2 regions of the Romboutsia sp. BSD2780061687b_171204_C1 genome follow, and region 2 is predicted to be linked to the other one. Evidence: a T-box and tRNA genes for the amino acid it is inferred to sense, from the RefSeq annotation. Region 2 holds a T-box; the other holds one or more tRNA genes.
The links. The T-box of region 2 lies ahead of asnS (asparagine--tRNA ligase). A T-box ahead of a tRNA ligase gene usually reads a tRNA of that ligase, here a tRNA-Asn.
Positions count from the first base shown of each region.

Region 1: it encodes a tRNA-Asn, which carries the amino acid that the T-box ahead of asnS (asparagine--tRNA ligase) is inferred to sense. The anticodon was not compared.

Region 1 is NZ_JADMRK010000001.1:465,131-471,470, forward strand. It holds gene I2H23_RS02395 (ABC transporter ATP-binding protein) at 1-364, shown strand, start outside; gene I2H23_RS02400 (ABC transporter permease) at 364-1,614, shown strand; gene I2H23_RS02405 (hypothetical protein) at 2,168-2,647, shown strand; gene I2H23_RS02410 (hypothetical protein) at 2,867-3,034, shown strand; tRNA gene I2H23_RS02415 (tRNA-Asn) at 3,289-3,364, opposite strand; tRNA gene I2H23_RS02420 (tRNA-Asn) at 3,608-3,683, opposite strand; gene I2H23_RS02425 (DUF2812 domain-containing protein) at 3,958-4,578, opposite strand; gene I2H23_RS02430 (PadR family transcriptional regulator) at 4,575-4,904, opposite strand; gene I2H23_RS02435 (hypothetical protein) at 5,175-5,795, shown strand; gene I2H23_RS02440 (transcription initiation factor TFIIIB) at 5,859-6,050, shown strand; gene I2H23_RS15305 (hypothetical protein) at 6,133-6,340, shown strand, end outside.
Region 2 is NZ_JADMRK010000001.1:312,709-319,048, forward strand. It holds gene cspC (bile acid germinant receptor pseudoprotease CspC) at 1-1,100, shown strand, start outside; gene I2H23_RS01605 (hypothetical protein) at 1,137-1,529, opposite strand; T-box leader at 1,668-1,900, shown strand; gene asnS (asparagine--tRNA ligase) at 1,995-3,395, shown strand; gene I2H23_RS01615 (ferredoxin) at 3,554-3,742, shown strand; gene I2H23_RS01620 (hypothetical protein) at 3,967-4,149, shown strand; gene I2H23_RS01625 (rhodanese-like domain-containing protein) at 4,215-4,508, shown strand; gene I2H23_RS01630 (hypothetical protein) at 4,596-5,936, shown strand; gene I2H23_RS01635 (double zinc ribbon domain-containing protein) at 5,956-6,340, shown strand, end outside.

The DNA of each region.
Region 1 (6,340 bases), 150 kb from region 2:
TTCTAGCCACCAAATGAGCTATGTTGAAGAGTTTTGTGAAGAAATAGCTATTTTAAATAAAGGTGAGATTGTGCTGAGTGGAAATCTTAAAGAAATAAAAAAAGAATTTGGTAACAATAGATTAATACTAAGTGCAGAGAATTTTACATTAAATGATTTAGAATCTATATGTAAAGATAAGTTTAAGGAATTAGTAACGGTAGATGAAGTTAAAAAGGATTATTTAATATTAGTGCTAAATGAAAATACAACGAAAAACCAACTTTTAGAAAGTATATTAAAAGAAAATATAGATATAGAGAAGTTTTCTGTATATGAACCAGACTTAACAGATATATTTGTAAAGAAAGTAGGTGAAGAATAATGAAACAATTTTTCACAGTACTAAAATTTGAACTTGGAAACTACTTTCATAAAAAATCTTTTATAATAAGTACTATAATAATTTCATTAGTAATGATAATTGGATTATCCCTGCCTAACTTTATAGATATGTCATCTATATTGCCAATAGGAAATAAAGGTGAAGCTAAAGTAGAGGATCTTATAGAAGAAGATAAAACTAATTTTGCAATATATGATGAAAATAATATTATTCCTAATAAAGGAGAGCTAAAGACTTATTTTCCAAATTCATATTGGAAAGTGGTAAAAAATAAAGATGAATTAGATAAGTTAGTTGAAAATAAAGATGTAGAAGCAGGTTTTAATGTTAAAAATCCAACTGAGTATGATTATGTTGTTCAAAATACTAAGTTTAATGATGAGAATAAGTATATATTTGATGAACTTTTACAAAAAGAGTATAGAAAAAATAAAATTACTAGCGAAGGAATAGATTTTAATAAGGTAGATGCAATTTATAATACCCAAATAGCATCTAATGTTGAAATACTAGGCAAAGATAGTGCAAATAATTATTTTTATGCTTATATACTAATCTTCGTTATATATATGATGATTTTAATGTATGGTCAATTAATTGCCATGGGAATAACGGCAGAAAAAAGTAATAGAGCAATAGAGGTATTAGTTACAAGTACAAATACAAATAATTTAATATTTGGTAAAGTTATTGCAGGTGCAATAGCAAGTATATTACAAGTTGGAGTAATAATGTCATCAGTACTTATTGCATATAAGGTAAATAGTAAAGCGTGGAATGGTATATTAGATAATTTATTTAAAATTCCTCCAGAATTAATAGCTACATTTGCTATATTTGGTATATTAGGTTACCTATTCTATTCATTCATATTTGGTGCATTGGGAGCTTTAGTATCAAAAACAGAAGACATAGGGTCAAGTGTTGGACCTATAATGATGATATTTATTGTAGTATTTATGATTAGTATATTTGGATTAACTAATGGAGATAGTACACTAATAAAGGTTTGTTCATACATACCATTTGCATCTCCAATGACAATGATAGTAAGAGTTGCAACAGGAGCTGTTACATCAGTAGAATTTATAATATCTGCATTAATATTAATAGTATCAACAGTATTAGCAGGAATAGGTGGTGCTAAGATATACAGAATGGCTACTTTAATGTATGGAAATCCAATAAAACTTAAAAATGCCCTAAAGTGGCTTAAAAGTGAAAAGTAAATATTAAAATATGAGAAACTAGGCTTTAAGCCTAGTTTTTCTTTATAAGATTTTGATAAATATAATTTTATGTAATAGTATTGTTTATAAAATCATCTGCTTTAGTGGACATATTATTAAGTTTTAGTTTTGACATAATTAAATTAACAATTGTTATATATTGCAAAAAAAGATTGAAAGGGGAAATTATTGTGAGAGATTGTATTGAATGTAATCATAAGTTTACATTTTATGATAGATTAAAATGTTTTTTTAGCTTAGAAGGACATTTGAAATGTTCAAAATGTAACTCAATTTATAAATCTAAAGCAAATGTATATAGGGGAATATACATTTTTATTATTACTATGTCAAATATATTTGTATTTAATAATATCATTATTTTAAATGATTTTATGCTAAAATTTAAACTGCAAATATTAATATTATTTATAACTATTCCTTTGTTTGATTTATTACCTCATAGGTTACATAGATACGAAAAGATTAATTAGAAATTGGTATATATTATGAATTATATAATAGGCTATACAGTATTATGCAAGGGGGAAAAATGAATTCGAAGAAAAACAAGATAATCCTAATATTAGGTTTGATAATAATTATTATGTTTATTGTTATAAAAGTATTTGTAAAAAGTAATGAAGAGTTTGGTGGAGCAGTAATAAGTGGAAGTATTGGTGCACTTAACCTTGATAAAAATGAAAACATCTCAAAAGAAGATGAAGAATATATCATTAGGGTTTGTTTCACAAAACGAAAAAATGGTATAGATATAAACTCAGAAAATGCTAGAAAATTAGGAAAACCAACAAATACTATGTCCTTAGTTTTATATAATAAAATTGAGGGAGTATCAAGTAGAGTCCATCGTTATAATTTATGGATAGGTAATAAAATAGGATATATTCAAAATATTAAAGATAATAAAGTTTATATATTGAGTAGTGATGAAAATAAATTCTTTATAGATCAATACTTGAAATTTCATAGTATTGAAGAAGTAAAAAGTATGATATCAAATGAGTTCTGATTTAGATTATAATTTTGTTATATTACGAATTAAGAAATCTAGAAGTTTAAATAATTAGTAATTCATAATATAGCATTTTTATTTAAATACTTATTTCCTAGCATGGGAGCGATAGGAATTGGATATCTTTTAGGTAAAACATTTCTTATTTTTAAGAGTAAGATAAGTTTTAATAAATAATATATTTATATATAAGTAGAAAAATAGGAGGGGTATAATGTGAATTACTTTGAACATTCATATTATCTAGGTATATTAATGATAATTGCAGGCTTGATTATGAGATATGGTGCGGGGGAAAGACCTAATTCATCAGGTTATAAAACATGGACTTCTTGTAAAAATGGTACTAAAAGGAAAAGAAAAAATCATGTTAAGTTTATATAGTTAAATTATAATTAAATATATATTTTGAAGGTGTGAAAGTATGGAAATATGGGATGTTTATGATAAAGATAGAATTAAAACTGGTGAAACAATGGTAAGATGTAGCTAATTTGCGGCTGAAAGATTGTATGGATATTCATTGTAAAAATGTGAATAAAAAAGTAGGAGTATATAAGTAGGTATACAATTACTTTTTTGTTATTAAAACATAGCCAAATAAAAAAACTCTTAGTCAAAACTAAGAGTTTTTAAAGTGGCGGGAATAACAGGGCTCGAACCTGTGACCCATTGATTAACAGTCAATTGCTCTACCAACTGAGCCATACTCCCGTATATTTTGGATAGGTAGAAAATTTTTACCTGTCCGTTACAGTTATTATTTTAACCAGTTTATTAAATTTTATTAATATTTTTTTAAAATTATTTAACTATTATAAAATATTTATAAATAGCTGTGATATACAAAAGAGAATTATGTTAATTAAACTTTGGTGACCCTTTATATAATATAATTGATAAAATATTTAAATATCCAAATAAAAAACTCTTAGCCAAAACTAAGAGTTTTTAAAGTGGCGGGAATAACAGGGCTCGAACCTGTGACCCATTGATTAACAGTCAATTGCTCTACCAACTGAGCCATACTCCCAAATATTTTAGATAGGGTAGAAAATCTTCACTTGTTCGTTACAGTTATTATTTTAACCAGTTTATTAAATTTTATTAATAGTTTATTAAAAATTATTTATATAAGAATTTAAATAACTTAAAATAAAAATACAAAAGTGGAAAAAGTTGAAACAACAATAAAAGTAGCTATACCACAGTAACTAAAATTAATTTAGCTATGGTGGTATAGCTATATGATAAATTTAATTCTATATAGTTTAAACCTTATATAATATAACTCTTTTAATGTTGAATTATTCATAAAGCTTTTTATCTTTTTTATATTTCTTTACTAAGTTAAAGTATTTTATAGTTTGTATTCCTAAAAATAGAGTAATTAAAATTAATCCCCATAATAGAGTATTTAATAATAAATGATTAGAAGCTTTGTATTTACTTACAAAAGTAATTATTGCAAGAAGTATAGTTGTAAATAAATACATATTTCGTATTGGAGTAAGATATTTTATTAAATCATCATTACTTGTGTGTAGGTTAAAATCCATTCCATCATTTTGCTTTTCTAATATTAGTAATTCTTTGTTAAAACTTCCTGGGGAAGTTGAAATTTTACCACCATTACTCCATGGTCTAAATTTCATTTTTCCAAATGACCAATTTATATTTATATTCTTTATAAAACTCTTATACCCAATATCATCTTCTAAAAAATTCTTATATTTTTTTATTTCAGAGTTTGATTTATCAGCAACAAATTCAACACAGTATATATATTCTGATGGATTGCATTTTTCAAACTCATAGGTTAATTTTCCTACCTTAACAAGTCTATATCCATGTTTAGCCATTTGGTTTAACCATTTTTCTTGCCCCTCTAAAAAATCAAAGAAATACTTAAACACTATTTTTTTCATATTTTATCATCCCCTACTATTTTTAAAGAGATATTAAGAACATCATTTAATCGTGCAATTTCATTTTCAACTACGATTTTACCTTTAGATGTTATTAAATACTCCTTTTTCCTACTATCATCTTTACTCTCGTATGGCTCTATCCATCCTTTTTTTAACAAAGTATTAATGGCTCCATAAAGAGTACCAGCCCCTAATGATAAACGACCACTTGTTTTTAATTCTATAAATTGCATAATACCATAGCCATGGTTAGGCTTGTATAGTGCCAATAGAATAAAAAGTGTAGTTTCTGTTAAAGCACCACCCTTTACATTATCTCTCATTTTATTTCTCCTTTATTACAGTAACCTTTATTACGTTTACTGTAATAAAATTATATCAGTAAACGTAATAATTAACAATAAAATTATATCTTTATTAAGGTTTACATTAATCTTATGTACATTATCATTTTAAAGATATAAGATAACAAGTTAAAGTCAATTATGTTGAAATATACAAATAGTTATAACATATAGTATAATTATGTATATTATTTGTTTACAATTATTATATAACACGAAATAAAAAATAATAGTAAGGGGGTATTTAAAATGATAAGTGAAGATACTAATGAATCTTGGTCTATTAGAACATCTAAGGATGAGTTATTAAACTTTATTATATTTACTGGGTGTATGTATAATTTAATTGATAATGAAAACTTTAATGAATCAAATACACCTTGGCCAACTAATCTATCAAATCTAGTTTTTGATGATTTACATATTGAAAAGCTAAAATCACAGTGGAAACTATGGTTTAATGGAGTTATAGAAGAAAGGTGTAATAATATTAACCATAATAGAATGAGTATACTTGTTAGTGAAATATATAATGTAAATAATTTTTTAGAGTTGGAATATATTGAGCTTAGGGAATGCTGTAAAAAAGCATATCCATATTTCATTGAGTGGTGGGATATGCAAGCTGGAGGTAAAAGTGCGATTTCTTACTATGAAATTATGGTAGAAAATAGATTTTGTGATTATATAGATGAATTAAGATGTGAATTAAATAGAAAAGTTAAGGGATTTAATCTTTATATAGATATAGTATATACGGGAGTACCAGATGTACTAGATGTAAATGATGAATATATTGTAATAACTCCAAATGGATATATGTATTTAACTAAGGATTGGTGGATGAGAAAATTAGCTAAATTAGCATAATAATTACTAAAAAATTTTAACATAATGAGAATTTAAATAAGATACATTTTAGGGGGATTATCAATGGATTTAGAAAAATGTCCTTTATGCGGATGTAATGAAATTGGAGAAGGTAGTTTTGTAGGTTATGGTGGATTAATTAATTCGAATAGTTTAATTCCTAAAACACAAGAAGTAGTAGCTAGTGTATGTACAGAATGTGGATATATAATAGCTATGAGAGTTTTAAAATCTAATAAATTTAAGAAGAAATAATAATATATAGGTTAAAAACTATCCATAAAAAATTAAATGTATGTTATTATAAACTTTATTATTAAATGAAGGGCTAAGAGATATGAATAAGATTTTAATGATAGAGAAAACTAAGAAGTTTGTAAAGAACAAACTATATGGTGAAGGAAGTGGGCACGATTGGTTTCACATAGAAAGGGTATATAACTTAGCTAAATATTTAGCAGAAAAAGAAATAGCAGAAAAAAGACATAAATTTATGGAAGAGTTTTTAAATGAGTTTTATGATGAATGGAGTTTTAGTGGACAAG
Region 2 (6,340 bases):
TAGATAGTGAATTATTAGTAATAAAGCTAAAATCATATAAAGATACTTATAAAGAAGGAAAAATTAATTATGAACTATCAGACTTCTTAGCAGGAGTAAAATATGCTATAGATATAGCTAGAAAAGAAGAAAAAAACATGATCATTAATTTAACTTTAGGGGAAAGATCAAGGTCTGTAGTAGTAGCTACATTACTAGATACTTTTAATGATTTAAGAGGAAGGGGTGTAATAGTAGTTAGTGGGGCAGGAAACGAAGGAAATACTGATATACACTACCAAGGAAAAATAAATAGTATAGATGATATTCAAGATATACCAATTCAAGTTGGAGAGCAAATAAACTTAGATATAACATTAAGTGTTGCAGGTCCTGATAAAATAGCAGCTTCAATAATATCACCATCAGGTGAAATAAGCTATAAAGTTGTATATGCTCCAGATGATTATACATATAAAGGTAAATTTAATATAGAAGATACATCTTATGAAATTAGATATCTATATCCTTGGATAAAATCAGCGACTCAAGAATTAACAATAAAATTAAATAATGTTAAACCAGGAGTATGGACTTTAAGGTTATTTCCAGAATTTATTATAGATGGATTGTACGATGTGTATTTACCCAATAAAAACTTAATCTCTAATGAAACTAGATTTACAGATCCAAATTCATTTGTAACCATAACTTTGTTTGGTGCAATTTCAAATGCAATAACTATAGGAGCCTATGATGATAAGATTGATAGTGTATGGATAGGTTCATCAAAAGGCCCAGTAAGAGGTAGACCTATAAAGCCAGATTTATTAGCACCAGGGGTTGATATAATATCTCCATCTAAAAATGGAAGCTATACCACATCAACGGGTACAGGAGTAAGCAGTTCTATGGTAAGTGGAGTTGTAGCTATACTTATGGAATATATAACAAGTCAAAGTGCATTTAGCCGAAATTTATTATTCACAGAAGTTTTAAAAACTTACTTAATGCTTGGAGCAAGAAAAAAAGATCTATATATATATCCAAATGTAACAAGAGGTTATGGGGTACTTGATTTAAAAAACACATTTATACAATTAGCTAAAATATTAAGATGAGTAGACCTATTTTAATAGGTCTACATAAAATATAAATTATTCACTAGGAACGAGTATATAATCACCATAAGATATTTGATAATCTTTGGAAATGGTATCAGGATTTTCATTAAGAGCTACTAATCTAAAATATTCAATATTCTCAATATCAGAATTATAAATTTTTATTATATCGTCTAAAGTCTCGCCGGATAAAACTAAGTGTTTAACTAGTATCCTATCTTTCATAACTTTATCATATGCTTTTTTATAGGCTACTTTAGATAGTTTTGAAAAAAATGAAACATTCTCTACTAAATAATCTTTAGCTCTATCTAGGGAAGTTATGTAATTATAAATAGATGAGCGTATGATATTAGAAGAATATTCTTTATCAACTGATGGTGATATAAATGTTATTATAAATAAAAATATAAATAGATATTTCAAGCAATGCACCTCCTAGCTAATATTATTGATAAATAAATATAGTATTAAACATTTGTGATAATTATTTAGAAAATAAATTATTGACTAAAAAAATATAAGTTGGTATAATCTTTTTAAATAGTTGAAATAATATAACAATAATAGACTGTGAAGAGAAGAGTAAATATAAAAGGTAGTCATAGCGAGTTGAGGATGGTGAAAGCTCAATACGAAGTTTATATTGAATAACATCTCGGAGTTTCTAACCGAAATCTTGAAAGAGAGTAGACTTAGACGGGAAGTCCCGTTATAGACTATAAGCAATGCTTACTAAGAGGCCAATTTTGGCAATTAGGGTGGTACCGCGAGAGCAACAGCCTTTCGTCCCTTTTTATGGGAATGAAGGGCTTTTTTAATACAAAATAATAAATATTTTAGCAATAAATAAAATAAGTAATATAAAAAATAAAATATGGAGGAAACAAAATGCAAAAAGAATTTATAGAAATCAAAGAATTGTACAGAAAAAAAGAAGAGTATGTAGGTAAAACTGTAAATGTAGCTGGATGGATAAGATTATCTAGAGCATCTAAAAACTTTGGATTTATAGAGTTAAACGATGGAAGTTTCTTTAAGAATATGCAAATAGTAATAGCTGAAGATAAATTAGAGAATTTCAAAGAAATATCTAAATTACCAATAAGTTCATCAATACTTGTAGAAGGAGAATTAGTATCAACAGAAGGTGCTAAACAACCAGTTGAAATACATGCTACTAAAGTAGTAGTAGAAGGAGAATCAGATTCTTCATATCCATTACAAAAGAAAAGACATACATTAGAGTATCTAAGAACAATAGCTCACTTAAGACCAAGAAGTAACACTTTCTCTGCTGTATTTAGAGTAAGAAGTTTAGCAGCATACGCTATACATAAGTTCTTCCAAGATAGAAACTTCGTGTATGCACATTCTCCAATCATAACAGGAAGTGACTGTGAGGGTGCAGGAGAAATGTTTAGAATAACTACTATGGATTTAAACAACATACCTAAGAATGAAGAAGGAGATATAGACTATTCTAAAGACTTCTTTGGGAAAGAAGCTAACTTAACAGTTAGTGGTCAATTAAATGCAGAAATAATGGCACTTGCATTTAGAAATGTTTATACATTTGGACCAACTTTTAGAGCTGAAAACTCATTTACTCAAAGACATGCATCAGAATTCTGGATGATAGAACCTGAAATATGTTTTGCAGACTTAGAAGACAATATGGAACTTGCTGAAGACATGATAAAATACGTAATAAACTACGTAATGGAAAATGCTCCAGAAGAAATGGAATTCTTCAATAACTTTATAGACAAAGGATTATTAGATAGATTAAACAACGTAGTAAACTCTGAATTTAAGAGACTTACTTATACAGATGCTGTTAAAATGTTACAAGAAAGCGGACATGAATTTGAATACCCAGTTAATTGGGGAGATGATCTTCAAACAGAACATGAAAGATATTTAACAGAACAAATATTTAAAGCTCCAGTATTTGTTACTGATTATCCAAAGGACATAAAAGCATTCTATATGAGAATGAATGAAGATGGAAAGACTGTTAGAGCAATGGATTTATTAGTTCCAGGAGTAGGAGAAATAGTTGGAGGTTCTCAAAGAGAAGAAAGAGAAGAAAAACTATTAGAAAGAATAGAAGAAATGGGATTAAACAAGGAAGATTACTGGTGGTACTTAGAACTTAGAAAGTTCGGAACAGCTACTCACTCAGGATTTGGACTAGGATTTGAAAGAATAATAATGTACATGACAGGAATGTCTAATATAAGAGACGTAATACCATTCCCAAGAACTCCTAAAAATGCTGAATTCTAATATTTATATATTAAAGCACTAGACTTATGTTTAGTGCTTTTTATATTATAATAATACTTAAAAAATAAATAAAAAATTAGTTATATAAAAAAATCTGTTTAGACCATCACAATATGGATATATACATAATGTAAACAAATTAAATAGGAGGCTTTAAAATGAAAGCATTTGTAGATAAAGACGTATGTATAGGATGTGGAGCATGTGTAGGAATATGCCCAGAAGTATTTGATATGGATAATGATGGATTAGCAGTAGCTATAGAAGGAGAAATAAGTGAGGATTTACAAGAAAGTGCACAAGAAGCATGTGAAGGATGTCCAGTAAGTGCAATAACAATTGAATAGTAAAATTAAAAGCTTAGGGAATATCCTAAGCTTTTAATTTTATTATTCGGCTTTAAATCGAATTATCTACACGTTACTAAATATAAGCGAACTTTATATACAGAAAAATTTAACAAATTATCTAAATAATATATGAGTAGTATAAGTCCTAATTTAATAAAATATAGAAAAATAGATTATATTTTATGTTATAATTATTAATCATAATAAAAATTGGAGGCAAAATGATAAAGATACTTGACAATATAATGTTGATAATAGATATTTTATTAATTATATATTTTTATAACTATGCAGTTGATACAACAGATATAGTTCAAAGGCTTATAAGTTGTGCAGCTATAACTATGGAAATATCATTTATAATAAGACATATTAAGCTTATGAAATCTAGAAAAGTTAATTAATACAATGTTTTTAACAAAATATTCAGGGTATTAAATAGATAGATTAAAGATTTAAGGAGGATAATATGGCTTATATAAATATAGATAATAAAAAATTAAAAGAATTAATGAAAAAAGAGGATACTATATTAATTGATATAAGGACAAGGGAAGAATATGAAGAGAATAATATAGAAAACTCTATAAATATACCATTAAATAATTTATTATTTGAGATAGATGAATTAGAAGAGTACAAAGAAAAAAATGTTATTGTTTACTGTAGAAGTGGACATAGAAGTATAACAGCATGTAATCTACTTCATATGGAAGGATTCAACAAATTATATAATTTAGAAAAGGGAATAATTGGATTGTAAACTCTAGCTTTTAGCTAGAGTTTTATAGTATACTTGATAATATGAGTATAGCAATAAATAAGTTAAATGCTTGTATTGGAGGTAAGAATGAATACAGAAGAAAAATATAGTAATTATTCAAAAGAGGATGGGAAAATCTTAAATAAAATTTCAAATTATTATAGACTAGAAATAAATAATGAAATGAATTGTTCTAAGTGCCATACTGAAAGTAAATATGGAAGTAATTATTGTAAACAATGCGGCAATGAGCTTTTTAAAGTAGTAGATAAAAACTTATTTAATATAGGAGAAAAAAGTAAATTTAATATCAATAATATAAAAAGCTATGCTAGTAGCACTAATATATTTATAACCTCTGTATCATCTATATTGATTTTATTTATTTTATCTGTAATTTTTAATGGTATGATGGATATAAGTTTAGGAAAATTAGGGATTAGTATAAGTCCACTTCATACAATGCTAGGTATGAATTTAGGTAGTATTAATATAACATCATCATCTTTAATAGGTGTAGGTGAAGTAAGCGTACATTTAGGAGTAATATCTTTATTAATAGCACCTATAATATCCTTAGTTATAAGTAATATATTATTTATGAAAAATAAAAGTAACACACCTAATGAACTTATTATAAATTCTATAGGGGTTGGAATAGTTTACGCTTTATTTATGGCAGTTATAAGTATGATATCAAAAATTGAATTAAACTCATATGATATGATGAACATAGCTACTTTATTTAAAGTAAAGTTTACTACAACAAGTATATTTATAAATAGCTTTTTAATAGGATTTTTATCTACATTTACTATAGGATATAAAAAAAGAATAGGCAAAGAAAACATATATATAAATATATTTAAAAAAGTTATAAATATATTTATAATAGGTTACATATTAGTATTTATAATTGTTGGTATACTTACTATATCCGATAGTACATATTTATACGAGTTTGGTATATCTGAATATATGAAATATATAAACACAGGAATAATTGTAAGTCAATTATCTGTTTATATGTGGGGATTTGCAAATTTAATTCCTATGGTTATAGGTGATTATACAATATCTATATTTAATATATTTAATTCTGATTTATTTTTTGATACTAAGATTATATTTATAATAGTATTTATATTAGTAAGTCTTATAATATTAATAGCTGGATGTAATTTAAAGAAAAATTTTAAAAATAATGATAAAAATGTATTGCTTATATTTAGTACAATGTATTCTTTTATTATGGTATTAATATCTATGTTAAGTAAAATTGATGTTGGTGTGGGAATGTTAACTACAAATGCAAATAATCATAATGTTATTACATTTGGATTACCTATTATAATTACAATTATAAGTTCATTTATATACAGCTATATATTAGCCTTTATAGGATATAAACTTTATAATTTTGAATAAGTATAATTGGAGGATAAATATGGAAAATTTACAAGAGAAAATAGAAGGTGAAGTATCAAAGATTAAAGATAAAGTAGATTTAATAAAAGAAAAAAATAGTATAAATAAGATTATAAATGAAAATCAAGAATTAAAAGCAAGGTTATTTTTAGATATGGGAATATTACTTTATGATAAGATAAGAAAAAATGAAATCGTAGATACTGACTTTGATGAAATAAGTAATGATATAGTAAAAATAGATAAAATAATATATGAAAATATGAAAATAATAGAAGAACTGAATAAATCTATGAAAGAGAGTATATGCGAGTGTGGGAACACAATAAGTAAAGGTGCTAAGTTCTGTGCAGAATGTGGCAAAAAGGTAGAACTTGAGCTAGAAGAAAAAGAATATATAACTT